One region of the Kitasatospora sp. NRRL B-11411 genome, then DNA from elsewhere that is predicted to be linked to it. Evidence: riboswitches for the same ligand, from Rfam matches in the RefSeq annotation. Region 1 holds a riboswitch; the other holds the start of a gene.
What was found. Region 1 has a riboswitch for cyclic di-AMP ahead of IH44_RS42950 (transglycosylase family protein). Riboswitches for the same ligand answer to the same signal wherever they lie in the genome.

Region 1 (7,143 bases):
CCCCCGCCGCGGCCGGGTGCACGACGCACCGGCTGCCGTTCCGCACCCCTTCCGCAGGAGAACAGCCATGCTCAAGGTCAACGAATACTTCGACGGCACGGTCAAGTCGGTCGCCTTCACCTCCGCGGACGGCCCGGCGACCGTCGGTGTGATGGCCCCCGGCGAGTACGAGTTCGGCACCTCCGCCCCGGAGATCATGCACGTGGTCAGCGGCGCCCTGACCGTGAAGCTCCCCGGCTCCGACGACTGGCAGACCTTCTCCTCCGGCGAGCGTTTCTCCGTTCCGGGTGACAGCAAGTTCCACCTCCAGGTCTCGATCGACACGGCCTACTTCTGCGAGTACTGCTGACCCCAGGGCCCACTCACCCTCCGTCACGGGCGCGCCGGGCCGCCTCCCCCCTCGGTCCGGTAAAGGCCCGGCCAACCCGGCCACGGCCGGAACGGCGCGCCCTACGGTGGACCGATCAACCACCGACCGACGGGGGACCACCATGGGCAGAACCGGACCGCACCGCCCGGACCGGCCCGCACCCGGGCCGCTCCGCGCCCGTGCCAAGACCGGCTGCGCGGCCGTCATCGCACTGCTCGGACTCCTCCTCGTCTCCCTGCTCGGTGGCACCCTCGCCTACGACGCGGCCGGGGACCTCGGCTACCAGACCGGATGGCGGGGCACTCCGCGCCTGGCGATGACCATCGACTCCTGCTCCGCGCACGGCAGTGGACGGACCCGGATGTACGCCTGCTTCGGACACGGCGACCGGGGCAGCGCCGACACCGTCGACGGCGAGTGGCTGCTCGACGACCTCAGCCGCAGCTACCACGGGGGCACCGTCCTGAGCGTCCGCTGCTCCCCCACCGGCGGCTGCGTCGAGATCGCCGCAGACCGGATGGCAGGGGACACCGCCAAGCTCCTGTTCGGCCTGTGGTTGGTCACCGCCACTCCCGGCCTGGGGCTCGCCCTGCTGTCCGTCCGCCGCAACGAACGCCCCGGCCGGACCCCGAGGACCGGTCTCAGCCTGCCGTTCCGCCTGGGCCTGGTCTGGTTCGCCGCCCTACCGGCCCTGGCCCTGCTGTCGGGCATCCTCGCCGTCTTCCTCTGACTCTCCCCATGAGCGGCCCCTCTCCATGTCTCCCGTTCGTCGCGATCGGTCCGGCCCTGACCGGCCCCGGCCCCATCCCGGCCGGCCCCGTCCCGGCCGGTGGCGGCCCCGCATCGACATTGACAGTGCGTCAGCTCTGCGGGTGCGTCTCGTACATCCGCACCGCCACGGTGACGCCGGCCGCCGCGGTGAGCGCGGCGACCGCCCAGATCGCGGTGGTCAGGCCGTAGGCATCGGCCAGGATGCCCGCGACCAGTGCGCCGACCGCGAACCCCCCGTCGCGCCACAACCGGTAGACACCGACGGCCCGGGCCCGCCAGGCCGGATGGGCCACGTCCCCGATGACGGCGAGCAGGGTCGGGTAGACCAGTGCGGTGCCCGCGCCGAGCAGGGCCTGGGCCGCTGCCCACACCGGGAAGGTGCTGCCGACCGCGACCAGGCCGAGCGCAGCGGCCTGGAGCAGCATTCCGACGGTGATCAGGTGCTTGCGGCCGATGTGGTCCGACCACCAGCCGGTGAGCATCTGCCCGGCGCCCCAGACCGCCGGGTAGAGCGCGGCGAGGATGCCGATCCGGCCCAGGTCCAGCCCGTGAGCGGCGTACAGCAGCGGGAAGATGCCCCAGGCGAGGGCGTCGTTCAGGTTGTTGACCATGCCCGCCCAGCTGGCGGCGGACAGCGCCCGGTCGTCGAGGCTGACGGCGCGGGCTATCCGGGCGGTGCCGAGGGCGGCCGGTTCACCGGCCCCGGCTGGGTGCGCGGCAGCCTCGGCGCGGGCGTGCTCGCGGGTCTCCCGGACGGCGGCCGCGGCCAGGCCGAGGCCGAGTGCGACGTAGGCCGCGCCGAGCAGGAAGGGGGCGGGGCGCAGCCCCCAGTGCGCGGCGATCGCGCCGGTGGCGGTCGCGGTGACGGCCAACGCGAGGTATCCGGCGGCCTCGTTGAGGCCCATGGCCAGGCCTCGGCGGGCCGGACCGACCAGGTCGATCTTCATGATCACTGTGGTGGACCAGGTGAGCCCCTGATTGACGCCGAGCAGCACGTTGGCCGCGACGATCCACCCCCAGTTCGGGCCCCAGGCCAGCATGGCGGGGATCGGCAGGGCGATCAGCCACCCCGCGACCAGCACCGGTTTGCGGCCGTACCGGTCGGAGAGGGTGCCGGCGAAGAAGTTGGTGACCGCCTTGGTCGCGCCGAACGCCAGGATGTACGTCAGTGCGCCGGTGTAGGCGGACAGGTGGAACGTCCGGTCCGCGAGCAGCGGCAGTACGGTCCGCTCCTGTCCGAGCATGCCGCCGACCAACGCGTTCACCGCGACCAGCAGGCCGAACTGGGCCAGGTTGGCGCGCAGGCCGAGCCGGATCGGAGGGCTACCGATCCGGGCGGGTCCGGCAGGTCCGTCCGGCGCTGCGGGCCCGGGAGGTAGGGGGTGCTGCGGCGGACGCCGGGTTTCGAGGGTCATGGGCGGTGCTCCTGGGTGGGCATGTACGACAGCGCGCGGGCAGGGCGGGGATCGGCCCGTCCACGAGCCAGGATATTCCAATGTTCTGTGGATCATTAGATCAATGGATGGGTTCACCGTCACACCACCGCTTCCACCGCAGCCCCCCGCCCGGCCCCGGATCCAGGTCCAGCCCCGGATCCAGGCTCGGACTCGGACTCGGACTCGGACGGCAGGCTCGCCGGCAGGTGGCGGACGGCGGGCAGCGCGAGGAGGGCGAGTGCGGCCGGAACCGCGAGGACGGTCATTCCGAACAGCGTGGGGCGCACGCCGAGGCTGTCCGAGAGCGGGCCGGCCAGCACCAGACCGAGCGGCATCAGGGCGACGGAGATCAGGTGGTCGTAGGAGCTGACCCGGGAGAGCACCCGCTCCGGTATGTGCACCTGGAGCGAGGTCTCCCAGAGCACGAAGCACAGGGACACGCCCACACCCGTGACCGCCTCCAGCGCGGCAATCACCCAGACCGGCGCGCCGGACCCGATGATCGCGGCCTGGCAGGAGGCGACCGCCATGGCCACGGCCGCGACGGCCATCGGGCGGGCCGGTTTCAGGCGGTAGGAGCACACGTCCCCCACGATCGAGCCGAGGCCGAACGCGATGACCACCACCGTCCACGCACCGGCGCCGCCCCACTCGCGCTCCGCCAGCACCGGCCCGAGCACGAACACCGAAGGAAGCACCACCACGTGGTAGACCGCTATGGCCAGCATCCCCGACCACACCCACGTCCGGCTGCGCACCTGCTGCCAGCCGACCCGGAGTTCGGCCAGGAAGCCGAGCCGCTCGGCCCGCTCCGCCCCGCCGTCGGCGCCGCCCGCGGCGGCCGCACCGTCCACCGTGCCCAACCGGGCCAGCACGGCGGCGCTGACCGCGAAACTCGCGGCGTCCACCGCCAGCGCGCCACCGGGCCCGACCGCCGCGATCAGCAGGCCGGCCAGTGCGGGCCCGACCACCAGCCCCGTCGACTGCACGAAGCCGCGCAGCGCGTTCGCCTCGCGGAGCCGGTCGGCGGGGACGAGCAGGGGCAGCAGCCCGGTGGAGGCGGGGAGGAAGAAGGCATCCGCGACACCGAACACCGCCATCAGCAGCGCCAGCAGCCCGACCCGGGCGGTGCCGGTGAGCAGCAGCACCGCGGCGGCGGTCTGGACGGCGCACCGCAGCAGATCGGAGGCCAGCATGATCCACTGTCTCGGCATCCGGTCCGCCCAGACGCCCCCGGCGAGCGTGAACACCAGCAGCGGGAGCAGTCCGGCGGCCGTGACCAGCCCGACGTCGGCGGCCGAGCCGCCGATCGACAGCACGGCGAAGGGCAGCGCGACGAACGACACCCGGTCTCCCAGCACCGACAGCGACTGGCCGACGAACAGCCTGGCGAACCGGCGCTCGGTGCGGAGCACTTCAGGAATCAGGGCACCCACGGAACCTCCCCAACAAATTCGACGGATCCGACCACGCACCCACCGGAACAGCGAGCACGGCGATCGTAGGAAGCCCGCCGACCCCCTGTCGCATCATTTATCCGCAACGCCGCGAATGCCCCAATTCCATCCAACTCGCCACCCCAGCAAGCAGGTTGGCGGCCATCGACCATCCCCACCGACAGATCGGGGCCCCCGCCTTCCCCACTCCCCTCCACCCCAATCCCACCGATCGGCCAGACTTCTCCAGCCGATCCGCCGACCGCTCCCCCGTCCGATCCACCGTCAACAGGTCGTTCACACACCACGCAGGGCCCGGCGTGACGAAGGCGTGATCCGGGCGCGACGCGCTTGTGATTGCCACGTTCGAGTGAATAGGCTCGTCCCGGCCCGCACCGCCGGGCCCCCGCGCGCGACAACGCCGAGCCCTGTCCACCGCGTTGCGGGTCGACCACCACAACCCTTGGGCAGGGACGGGGGAACCACGTTAGTTGCCGTCCCCCACGGCTAGGGGTGAAGCCGTCCGCGCCGGATGACCGGAGCGCGACGGCCGGGCCTCCCTCCCGGCCCGAACCCGACAGCTCACCCCGTAGGCGTGCGGAGAGGATCTCGCATGCTCTTCACGGGTTCGGGACGTCACCGCCGGCAGAGCCCGACGGAGAAGGCCGCCGAGCGGGCGATCGCCGCAGCCGGTGTGGCCGGTGTCGGCATCGCCCTGCCGCTGCTCGCCGTGACCGGTGCGCACGCCGCCCCCAGCGCGGTCTGGGACCGGGTCGCCGACTGCGAAAGCGGCGGGAACTGGAACTCCGACCAGGGCAACGGCAGCTACGGCGGCCTGGGGATCAACGCCCAGCGCTGGACCGACTACGGCGGCACCCAGTACTCGGCGCTGCCGAACGGGGCCACCCGCAGCCAGCAGATCGCCGTCGCCGAACGCATCCTGGCCACCGAGGGCCCGTCCCCCTGGTCGGCGTGCGCGGACGACGCGGGCCTGAACACCGCCAGCGCGCCGGGCGTCGTCGACGACAACGACTCGGCGGACGAGACGGGTTCGCTGCGCGGCGCCCGCGGCGTCGCGGCGGTCAACGCCGCCGCGGACGGCAGCACCGTCCCGGACGGGAAGAGCGCGCCGGTGTTCTCCGGCCTCCCCGGCTACGACCCGGTCTCGCACGTGTACTGGTACGAGAAGAACGGCGCCTGGTTCTGGACCAGCCACCAGAGCCTGTACGAGCGCTACATGCAGCTGGCGCACCCCCAGCCGCAGCCCAGCGCGCCCGCCACGGAGACCCCGGTCGCCCCGGCCCCGACCACCCCCGCCCCGGACGCCTCGGCCACCCCGACCGTCCCGCCGGTCTCCCCCGGCCTCCCGCTGCTGCCGACCGACCCGACCGCCACGCCCAGCCCGGGCACGCCCACCACCCCCAGCCCGAGCACGCCCGCCGACGGCAGCAACGGCAACGGGACCGGCCTGCTGCCCACCCTCCCGGGCACGGGAACGGGAACGGGCACCGTCTCGCCCAGCCCGTCCACCGGCACCGGTACCGGCAGCACCGACAGCGCCACCGCCACCCCCGGCGCGACGCCCACCACCGGCAGCCCGACCACCCCGGGCACGAGCACGGGCAGCGGAGCCACCGCCCCCGCGGACGCGTCCGCCACGCCGGCCGCCCCGGCCGAGTCGGCGCCCCCGGCCCAGGCCCAGGCGCCGACCGCGCAGCCGTACACCGTGGGCCCCGGCGACACGCTGGCCTCGATCGCCCGCAACCACGACCTGGGCGGCGGCTGGTCCGAGCTCTACAAGTCGAACCAGCAGACGGTCGGGGAGAACCCGGACCTGATCCGTCCCGGCCAGGTGCTGAACCTGGGCTGACCGGTGCCCGGCCTGGCCGCCGTCACTTCGGGACGGCGGCCAGGCCGGTGCAGCCGCGCAGGCCGTCGCGGCGCTGCTGGGCGGCCTTAGCCGCGCTGCCGCCCTGCGGGACGGGCACGCCGCGGCCGTCGATGTGCGCGGGGGTGAAGGTCTCGCCGGTGACGCGGCCGTCGGCGGTGACGGTGATCGTGGTGACGCCGGTCTCGTCGGAGGCGGTGTAGTTCGAGGTGCCGTACCAGAGGAAGTTGCCGAAGCCGTACGACACGTAGGTCTTCCCGAGCATGCCCGCGCCGAGCATGGTGTGGGCGTGGGTGCCGACCACGGCGGTCGCCCCGGCGTCGGCGAGCTTCTTGGCGAGCGAGGTCTGCGCGCGGGTCGGGCAGGCCACGCCCTCGTCGCCCCAGTGCAGGTAGACCAGGACCACCGGCGCCTGTGCCTTCGCCCCGGCGACGGCGCGCAGCAGCGCGGCCTCGTCGAGGGCGGACGCGATGCCCGGTTTGTGCGCGCCGGCCCGCCACTTCTGGTTGGTGATCTCGTTGACCTGGCTGGCCGCCAGCACGGCGACCTTCACGCCGCGCACCGTGGTGACGTGGGGGGCGTACGCCTCCTCGGCGTCCTTGCCGATGCCGATCACGGGTATCGGGGAGGCGGCCTTGGCGGCGAGGGTGTCGGCGAGCCCGTCGGGGCCGAAGTCGACGGCGTGGTTGTTGGCCTGGGAGACCACGTCGACGCCGGCGTCCTTGAGCGCGCCGAGCGCCTTGGGCGTGGTGCGGAAGGTGTAGGTCTTGGGCTCGGCCCTGCCGCGGGAGGTGATCGCGGTCTCCAGGTTGAGCACCGCCAGGTCGGCGGCGGAGAGCGTCGCGGAGATCGGGCCGAGCGCGGTGTCGGCCTTGGTCGCACCGAGCCGGGCGGCGGTCCGGCCCTCGAAGTGGACGTCCCCGGCGAACGCCACCGTGATGCTGCCGCCCGCGCCGGCGCTCTCCGGCGCCCCGCTCCCCGTTCCGGCGGACGGCCCCGGCGTCGGCTGTCCCTCCGTCGGCTGCCCTGCCGTCGGCAGCTCGGACGGGGCAGCCGAGGTGGGCGAACCGGGCGGGGTGGAGACCGGCGTGCCCCCGGCGGTGGGGGCGGCGCGGTCCGCGGACGGCTCCGGGCCGCCGCATCCGGCGACGGTGCCGAGCAGCAGGACGGCGGTGGCGGTGACGGTGGCGGCGGTTGAGCCGGCCGTGGTGCGGCGCATGAACGGACCCCCCGGCGGTTCGG
Region 2 (7,143 bases), on a different contig from region 1:
TGGCCGCCGAGACCGGCGCCCAGGTGCTGGACCCGCTGGGCCCGCACCCGCTGCTGGCCGAGGCCGTGCACGTGCGGCTGTCCGAGGCCGGGCTGGCCCGCGCCGACCGGGCCCGGCTGTTCGCCATCGCCACCGCCGCCGACGGCGTGGTGCTGACCACGGTCGGCGGCGAGGAGGCGGCCGCCGCGGCCGGCATCACCGGCGTCCTGCTGGCGTCCCGGCTGGCCGTGCCGGTGGTCCCGGCCGCGTTGGACGTGCCCGGCTCGGTGGCCGCGGCCGTCGCGCACCTGCGCGCCACCGGCTCCGAGCGCCCGGCGCTGGCCCCGCTGGTGATCGGCCCGGAGGCCGACACCGAGCTGCTGGCCACCGCCGCCGAGGAGACCGGCTGCGCGAGCGCCGCCCCGATCGGCGCCTACCCGACGGTGGGCCAGCTGATCGCCTCCGCCTACCTGGCCGCGCTCCCCGAGCCCACCCAGGAGCAGTTGGAGGCCGCCGAGGCCGCCATCGAGCAGCAGCGCACCCCGGGGGCGCACGCGGCGCGCTGACGCCGACCGAGAGCCGCGACGGGCGGGAGCAGCGAATCGACGCGCTCCCGCCCGTCGCGCTTCCCCCGTGCCGCGCACCGACCGGTCCCGACGCGCTTCCCCCCTGCCGCGCCGACCGGTCCCGATGCGTTTCCCCCGTGCCGCGCACCGACCGGCCCCGACGCGCTTCCTCGTGCCTCGCACTGACCGGTTCCGTCAGGCTGCCGCTCAGCCGGTGGTGACGCGTCCCGTCCCGGGTGCGCGGTCGGTGAAGGCGAGCGCGGGCAGGGCGACCGGGCGCGGCGGGACGGGGGCCTCGGCCGGCGTGGTGGTGGCGTTCCACGGCGTGCCGGCGAGCCCCGGGCCGCCGCCCTTGCCGAGCGCGACGGTCTGCGCCTGCCCGGCCGGGCGGAACAGGATCCGGGTCGGGTCGGGCGCGTCCGGGTCGAGCCACAGTTCGCTGCCGGCCGGGCCGCCGAACGCGCAGTCCAGCACCGCGATGTCGTCGGGCTTGCCGTCGCTGGTGGCCCGGAACGCCACCCCGGCCTTCCGGTAGCCGGTCAGCCGGCTGCGGCTCAGGGTGACGGCCTCGCCGGCCAGTTGGTGCTTGAGGGTGGTCACCGCGTAGTCGGACTGCCCGGCGGCGTCGATCAGCAGCCCGTCGAAGACGGTGCCCTTGTCGCGGCCGAGCGCGTGCACGGCGATGCCGCCGGCGGCGTTCCCGTACAGCACCGAGGCGGTGTAGTCGAAGTCGTTCAGGTAGGCGCCGTGCTCGATGCCCCAGCCGCCGTTGTGGTACGCCGCGTACTGGGTGACGGTGTGGTGGTGCTCGGCGTTGAGCCAGACGAAGATGCCGTTCTGCAGGTTGTTGTGCGCCAGGCAGCGTTCGAAGGTCCAGACGCCCTCGCTGGTCTCCGGCCACTCGTAGCCGGACGCGCCGGTGGCGCCCTGCACGCCGACGGCCACGCAGTCCCGGGCCGAGGAGCCCGTCCCGGCGCCGAGGCTGAAGCCGGTGAGCCGGTAGGCGCGCGGGTTGGGCTCGAAGGCGGTGCGGGAGGCGACGCAGCCGTCGTAGGCGATGTCGTTCGAGGGGCCCTGCGGGGTGCGGGTGTCGATCGGGCCGTCCCACCAGTACGCGTCCTCCCAGGTGTCGTGGGAGATGCAGCCGCGGAAGGTGATGCCGTGGCTGGCGTGCGGCACGAAGGCGTGGCTGCCGGTGTCGCGGACCACGACGCCCTCGACCACGGTGCCGCGCGAGGTGTCCAGCAGCATGTGGAAGTGCAGCCCGTACCGGCCGAGCACGGGTTCGGTGACGGGCTTGCCGTCCCAGCTGTCCTTGCCGTCGGCGCGCGGGCCGAGCCAGCGCAGGGCGGCGTGCCGGACGTCGGGCGGGCGGCTGGAGGTGAGGTGGACGTGGGCCCGGCCCTGCTCGGTGCCCTCGATCCGGACGTTGCGGCTGAGGTTGAGCACCTCGGCGCCGAAGGTCGCGCCGCCACCGGTGGCCACCCGCGGGTGGGCGTGCCGCAGCGGGCCGGTCAGGGTGACGGTGGCGCCGTCGACCCGGGCGACCGTCACCAGGTCGTAGGCGGTGGAGAAGTCCGCGGTGTCGGGCGGCGCGGTCGGGGTGACGGCCAGTTCGTCGCCGGGCTGCCAGCCGTCGGGGGCGGCGGCCAGCTTCAGCGCGGTGTCGCCGGGCCCCAGGTCGGCGGCGGCCCGGACCCAGGCGGTGCGGGGCGCGCCGTCCAGGCGCAGGTAGCCCTGGCCGGTGACCCACAGGCCGGTGTCGCTGTCGACGACGGTCATCCCGCCGCCCGCGAACCGGTGTTCGTCGACGTGCGGGAAGCGCAGGGTGTGGGTGTGCGCGGCGTCGGGGGCCAGGGCCAGGACGCCGCGGACCTCGACGTTGCCCGCGCTGGCCAGGGTCAGCGTCCGGTCGGCGGCGAACACCAGCGAGCCGCCGGGCTCCACCAGCAGCGAGCCGACCTCGGCGTCGGCGTCCAGCACCACCCGGTCGGTGATCCGCACCGCGCTGCCGGGGCCCGGCGGTTTCCCGCCCCAGCCCTTGGCGTCGGACCACTTGCGGCCGCCGGTGTCCAGCACCGGGGGCCGGGCGGAGGGCTGCGGGCTGCCGGCGGCGGGTGGTGGGGCGCCGGTGCCGTGCGGGTGGCCGGCCGGGGTGGCGGTGCCGGTCCGCGCGGCGGCGGCTCCCGCCGGTTCGTCGGCCCCGGCCAGCGACTGCCGCAGGACCACTCCCCCGCCGAGCGCCGCCGCCGTCCCGGCCGCCAGCCAGGTCAGCATCCGGCGCCGCCCGACCGGCGGGCGCCGGTGCCGTACCGGCGGCGGTTGCCGTTCCTCGTCCTGCCGCTGTTCCACCGTGGCCGCCCTTCCGGGTTCCGCCGCCCTGAGCCGTCGGGGGCAGCATAGGCAGCGCGGGCGCCGGAAAGCGGCGGATTCGGTTTCGCTTCAGCATTCTGACGTACCGTCAGGGGGGTGCGGCGGGGCGCTTCCGGTCAAGGACAGAACGCCCATACGGCGACAAATGACCCGCCCACCGGGTGACCAAACGTGAATAATCCCGCATAACTCAGCATAGTGCAGCAAAACGGGCACAAGATCACCTATCGCCTGACGTCCCGCCAGAATTCGCCGCCGCTCGCGGAGTTCGCCGAATATCCCTTGATCACCCATTCCGGCCACTGTGATGCCGGTCACGGGCATTTGCGGATTCTCCTTAATTCCGCTTAATCTCCTGCCCACGTTCGTGGACACACGGACCCAGTTCGCCCGGAACGCCGAGTCCTGCCGCCGGGCGGGTCGGCTCATGCACAACGCACCACGGCAGGGGCGGGGGAACCAGGTAAGTCGCCCCGGGCGGTCGAAGGACCGCACGGGGCTAGGGGTGAAGCCGGGCGCACCACGCGGTGCGCGCGGCCGGGCAACTCCAGCCCGAATCCGACAGCTCACCTCGCAGGCGTGGGAGAGGAACGCTTCTTCATGCTGCCCATCAGCTCCAAGCGCGCCCGCCGCCTGATCGCCACCACCGGTGTCGTCGGCATCGGGCTGTCGATCCCCTGCCTGACCGGTGGCGTCGCCTCCGCGGCGACCGTCTCCACCTGGGACAAGGTCGCGCAGTGCGAGTCCAGCGGCGACTGGGCGATCAACACCGGCAACGGCTTCTACGGCGGTCTGCAGTTCACCGCCTCCACCTGGGCCGAGTTCGGCGGCACCGCGTACGCCTCGCGCGCCGACCTCGCCACCAAGGACCAGCAGATCTCGGTCGCCGAGAAGGTCCTGGCCTCGCAGGGCCCCGGCGCCTGGCCGGTGTGCTCGATCCAGGCCGGCCTGACCAAGGGCGGTGCCGCCCCCCAGGTCGACACCTCCGGCTCCGCCTCGTCCGCCACCGCCGCGCCGTCGCAGTCGCAGACCCAGGCGCCCGCGCAGTCGCAGTCGCAGTCCGGCAGCAAGGGCAAGTCCCAGAACGGCTGGTCGCAGAACGGCTGGTCGCAGGGCAAGTCGCAGGCCCAGCCGCAGGCCGAGCAGAGCGCCCCGGCCGCCACCGCCGACCAGTCGGCCGGCACCTACACCGTCGTGGCGGGCGACTGGCTGTCCACCATCGCGCAGAGCCAGCACGTGGACGGCGGCTGGCAGAAGCTGTACGACCTCAACCGCTCGGTGCTCACCGAGGGCCCGGACATGATCTACCCGGGTCAGCAGCTCTCGCTCGGCGGCGCCGCCACCGCGCAGCAGCAGTCCGCGCCGGCCGCCACCACCTCCTCCTCCGCCAGCACCCACCAGGGCTCGTCCTGGAAGGGCGACCGCTCCTCCGCCGCCAAGTCGTCGAGCACCCCGGCCAAGTCGTCCACCGCGACCACCGCCACCGCCTCGACCAGCGCCAAGACGACCACCACCGCCACGGCCGCCACCAAGGCGACCGGCTCCAAGGCCGCGGCGATCGACTTCGCGCTGTCCAAGCTCGGCCAGGCGTACGTCTACGGCGGCACCGGCAACGGCGGCTGGGACTGCTCCGGCCTGACCCAGGCGGCGTTCCGCCAGGCCGGCATCAGCCTGCCGCGCGTCGCCGCCGACCAGGCCGACTACTCGACCCGCGTCTCGCTGGACAGCCTGCAGCCGGGCGACCTGCTGTTCTGGTCCAGCAACGGCTCCAACTCGGGCGTCTACCACGTCGCCCTGTACGTCGGTGACGGCAAGTACGTCGAGGCCGCGAACCCGCGTTCCGGCGTCCGCACCGAGACCATCGCCAACTGGGCCCCCGACTTCGCGGGCCGCGTCTGATCACCGGCACGACCGCCGCTGCCCCCGGGGACCTGGTCGGCCCCGGGGGCAGCGGCCTATCCTCGGCCGTACGAGGCCCGACGAGCCTCGACGGAGCCTCGGCAGGGGCTCGACGACCGGGGAGCAGCACCATGGCGAAAGTGACGATCACGCTGGACGCGGACCTGGCCCTGGAGGTGATGATGCGCGTCGGCGCCACCAGCCCCCAGGACGCGGTGGAACTGGTCGTCCGCGACTACCTCTCCACCGACCGCCGCACCATCGCCCGCACCGGCGGCACCCGCGACGGCGAACGCCTCCTCCCCAAGCCCCCGACCATCGAAGAGGGCTGACGCCCCGCCGGGCGGCCGCGGCCCCGCCGGTCCCGAAACCTCCACAACCTCCGCAACTGTCAAGTAACTTACTGTCTAGTAAGTTCACCGGCGAGTACCTAACCTGGGCGAACCCCCACCCCACCCAAGGGAGTTCGCTCATGGCACACCCCCTCGCCCGGGCCGCCCGCGCCGCCCGTCCGCCCGTCGAGGTGCTGCGCACCGGCGGGCGGGTCGTCGAAGCCCGGTCCGCGTACCTGGTGCCGCCGCCCGCGGACGGGGTCCTGGGCGACCTGCCGTTCCGCAACGCGCGGGAAGCGCCGGAGGCGGTGGTGGTGACGCGCCGTCAACCGGACGGCTCCTGGCGGGACGTGACGGCCCGTGAGTTCGCGGAGCAGGTCGCGGCGGTGGCCCGCGGCCTGGTCGCGGTCGGGGTCGGCCCCGGCGCGCGGATCGTGCTGATGTCGCGGACCGGGTACGAGTGGACGCTGCTGGACTTCGCCGCCTGGGCGGCCGGCGCCTGCGTGGTGCCGGTGTACCCGACGTCCGCGGTGGAGCAGGCGGAGTGGATCGTCCGGGACTCCGGCGCGGTGCTGGCGGTCGCGGAGGACGCCGGCACCGCCGAGGTGCTGACCGTGGCGATCGCCCGCACCGGCGGGACGGTGCCGCTGTGGCGGCTGGACGAGGACGCGGTCGGCGCCCTCGCCGAGCTGGGCCGCCCCGTCCCCGCCGAGGAGTTGACGCGCCGCAGACGGGCCCAGGGCCCGGACGACGAGGCCACGCTGATCTACACCTCGGGCACCACCGGCCGTCCCAAGGGCTGCCTGCTCACCCACGCCAACTTCCTCACCGAGGCGGCGAACTGCCACGCCCTGCTGGAGCCGGTGTTCGAGGAGGCGACCGGCCGGGCGCCGTGCACCCTGCTGTTCCTGCCGCTGGCGCACGTGCTGGGCCGGATGATCCAGGTGACCTGCGTGTACGGGCGGGTCCGGATCGGCCACAGCCCGTCCCTGAAACCGGCCGACCTGCGGCCGGACCTGGCCTCCTTCGGCGCGACCTTCCTGGTCGGCGTGCCCTACCTGTTCGAGAAGATCCACCAGTTGGGCCGGGCCGAGGCGCAGGCCAAGGGCGCGGTGAAGGTGTTCGACCGGGCGGCCGCGGTGGCGGTGCGCTACGCCCGGGCCGAGCTGGCCGCGGCGGACGGCGGCCGCCCGGCGCCGCTCTCGCTGCGGCTGGCGCACGGCCTGTACGACGCGCTGGTGTACCGGCGGGTGCGGGCCGCGATGGGCGGCCGGGTGCGGTACGCGATCAGCGGCGGCTCCTCGATCGACCCGGAGCTGCTGCTGTTCTTCGCCGGCGCGGGCGTGCTGGTGCACGAGGGCTACGGGCTGACCGAGAGCAGCGGCCCGTCCACGGTGAACCCGCCGCTGCGGCCGCGTCCGGGCACGGTCGGGCAGCCGGTGCCGGGCAGCGCGGTGCGGATCGCCGAGGACGGCGAGGTGCTGCTGTCCGGCGGTCAGCTCTTCGACGGCTACTACGAGTTGGGGGCGCCGCGGCCCCGGCGGCCGCACTGGTTCGCCACCGGCGACCTGGGGCGGCTGGACGAGGACGGCTACCTGACGATCACCGGCCGCAAGAAGGAGGTCCTGGTGACCTCCGGCGGCAAGAACGTCTCCCCCGGCCCGCTGGAGGACCGGCTGCGCGGCCACCCGCTGGTCGGCCAGGCCCTGGTGGTCGGCAACGGCCGCCCGTACGTGGGCGCGCTGCTCACCCTGGACCCGGAGGCGGTGGAGCGCTTCCTCGCGCTGGACCCGCCGACCCCGCCGGGCGCGCCCGACGGCGTGGACCTCTCCAGCGCCGTCCCGGTGCACCCGGCGGTGCTGGCGGCGCTCGCCGAGGCGGTGCGGGGCGTCAACGCGACGGTCTCGCGCGCCGAGTCGATCCGCCGGGCCCGGGTGGTGGCGGGCGAGTTCACCGAGGAGCGCGGCCTGCTGACGCCCTCGCTGAAGGTCCGC

Region 2: it holds a riboswitch for cyclic di-AMP, as region 1 does, so the genes downstream of both, IH44_RS49485 (transglycosylase family protein) here and IH44_RS42950 (transglycosylase family protein) in region 1, are expected to answer to the same signal.

The regions. Positions count from the first base shown of each region.
Region 1 is NZ_JOGH01000047.1:13,191-20,333, forward strand. Features, by position in the region: gene IH44_RS0121400 (pyrimidine/purine nucleoside phosphorylase) at 68-349, shown strand; gene IH44_RS0121405 (hypothetical protein) at 492-1,100, shown strand; gene IH44_RS0121410 (MFS transporter) at 1,231-2,556, opposite strand; gene IH44_RS0121415 (MFS transporter) at 2,676-4,013, opposite strand; cyclic di-AMP (ydaO/yuaA leader) riboswitch at 4,456-4,623, shown strand; gene IH44_RS42950 (transglycosylase family protein) at 4,627-5,883, shown strand; gene IH44_RS0121430 (CapA family protein) at 5,906-7,120, opposite strand.
Region 2 is NZ_JOGH01000071.1:15,821-22,963, reverse strand. Features, by position in the region: gene IH44_RS0126290 (hypothetical protein) at 1-545, shown strand, start outside; gene IH44_RS0126285 (hypothetical protein) at 753-2,897, opposite strand; cyclic di-AMP (ydaO/yuaA leader) riboswitch at 3,344-3,513, shown strand; gene IH44_RS49485 (transglycosylase family protein) at 3,519-4,817, shown strand; gene IH44_RS0126275 (hypothetical protein) at 4,949-5,149, shown strand; gene IH44_RS0126270 (long-chain fatty acid--CoA ligase) at 5,290-7,143, shown strand, end outside.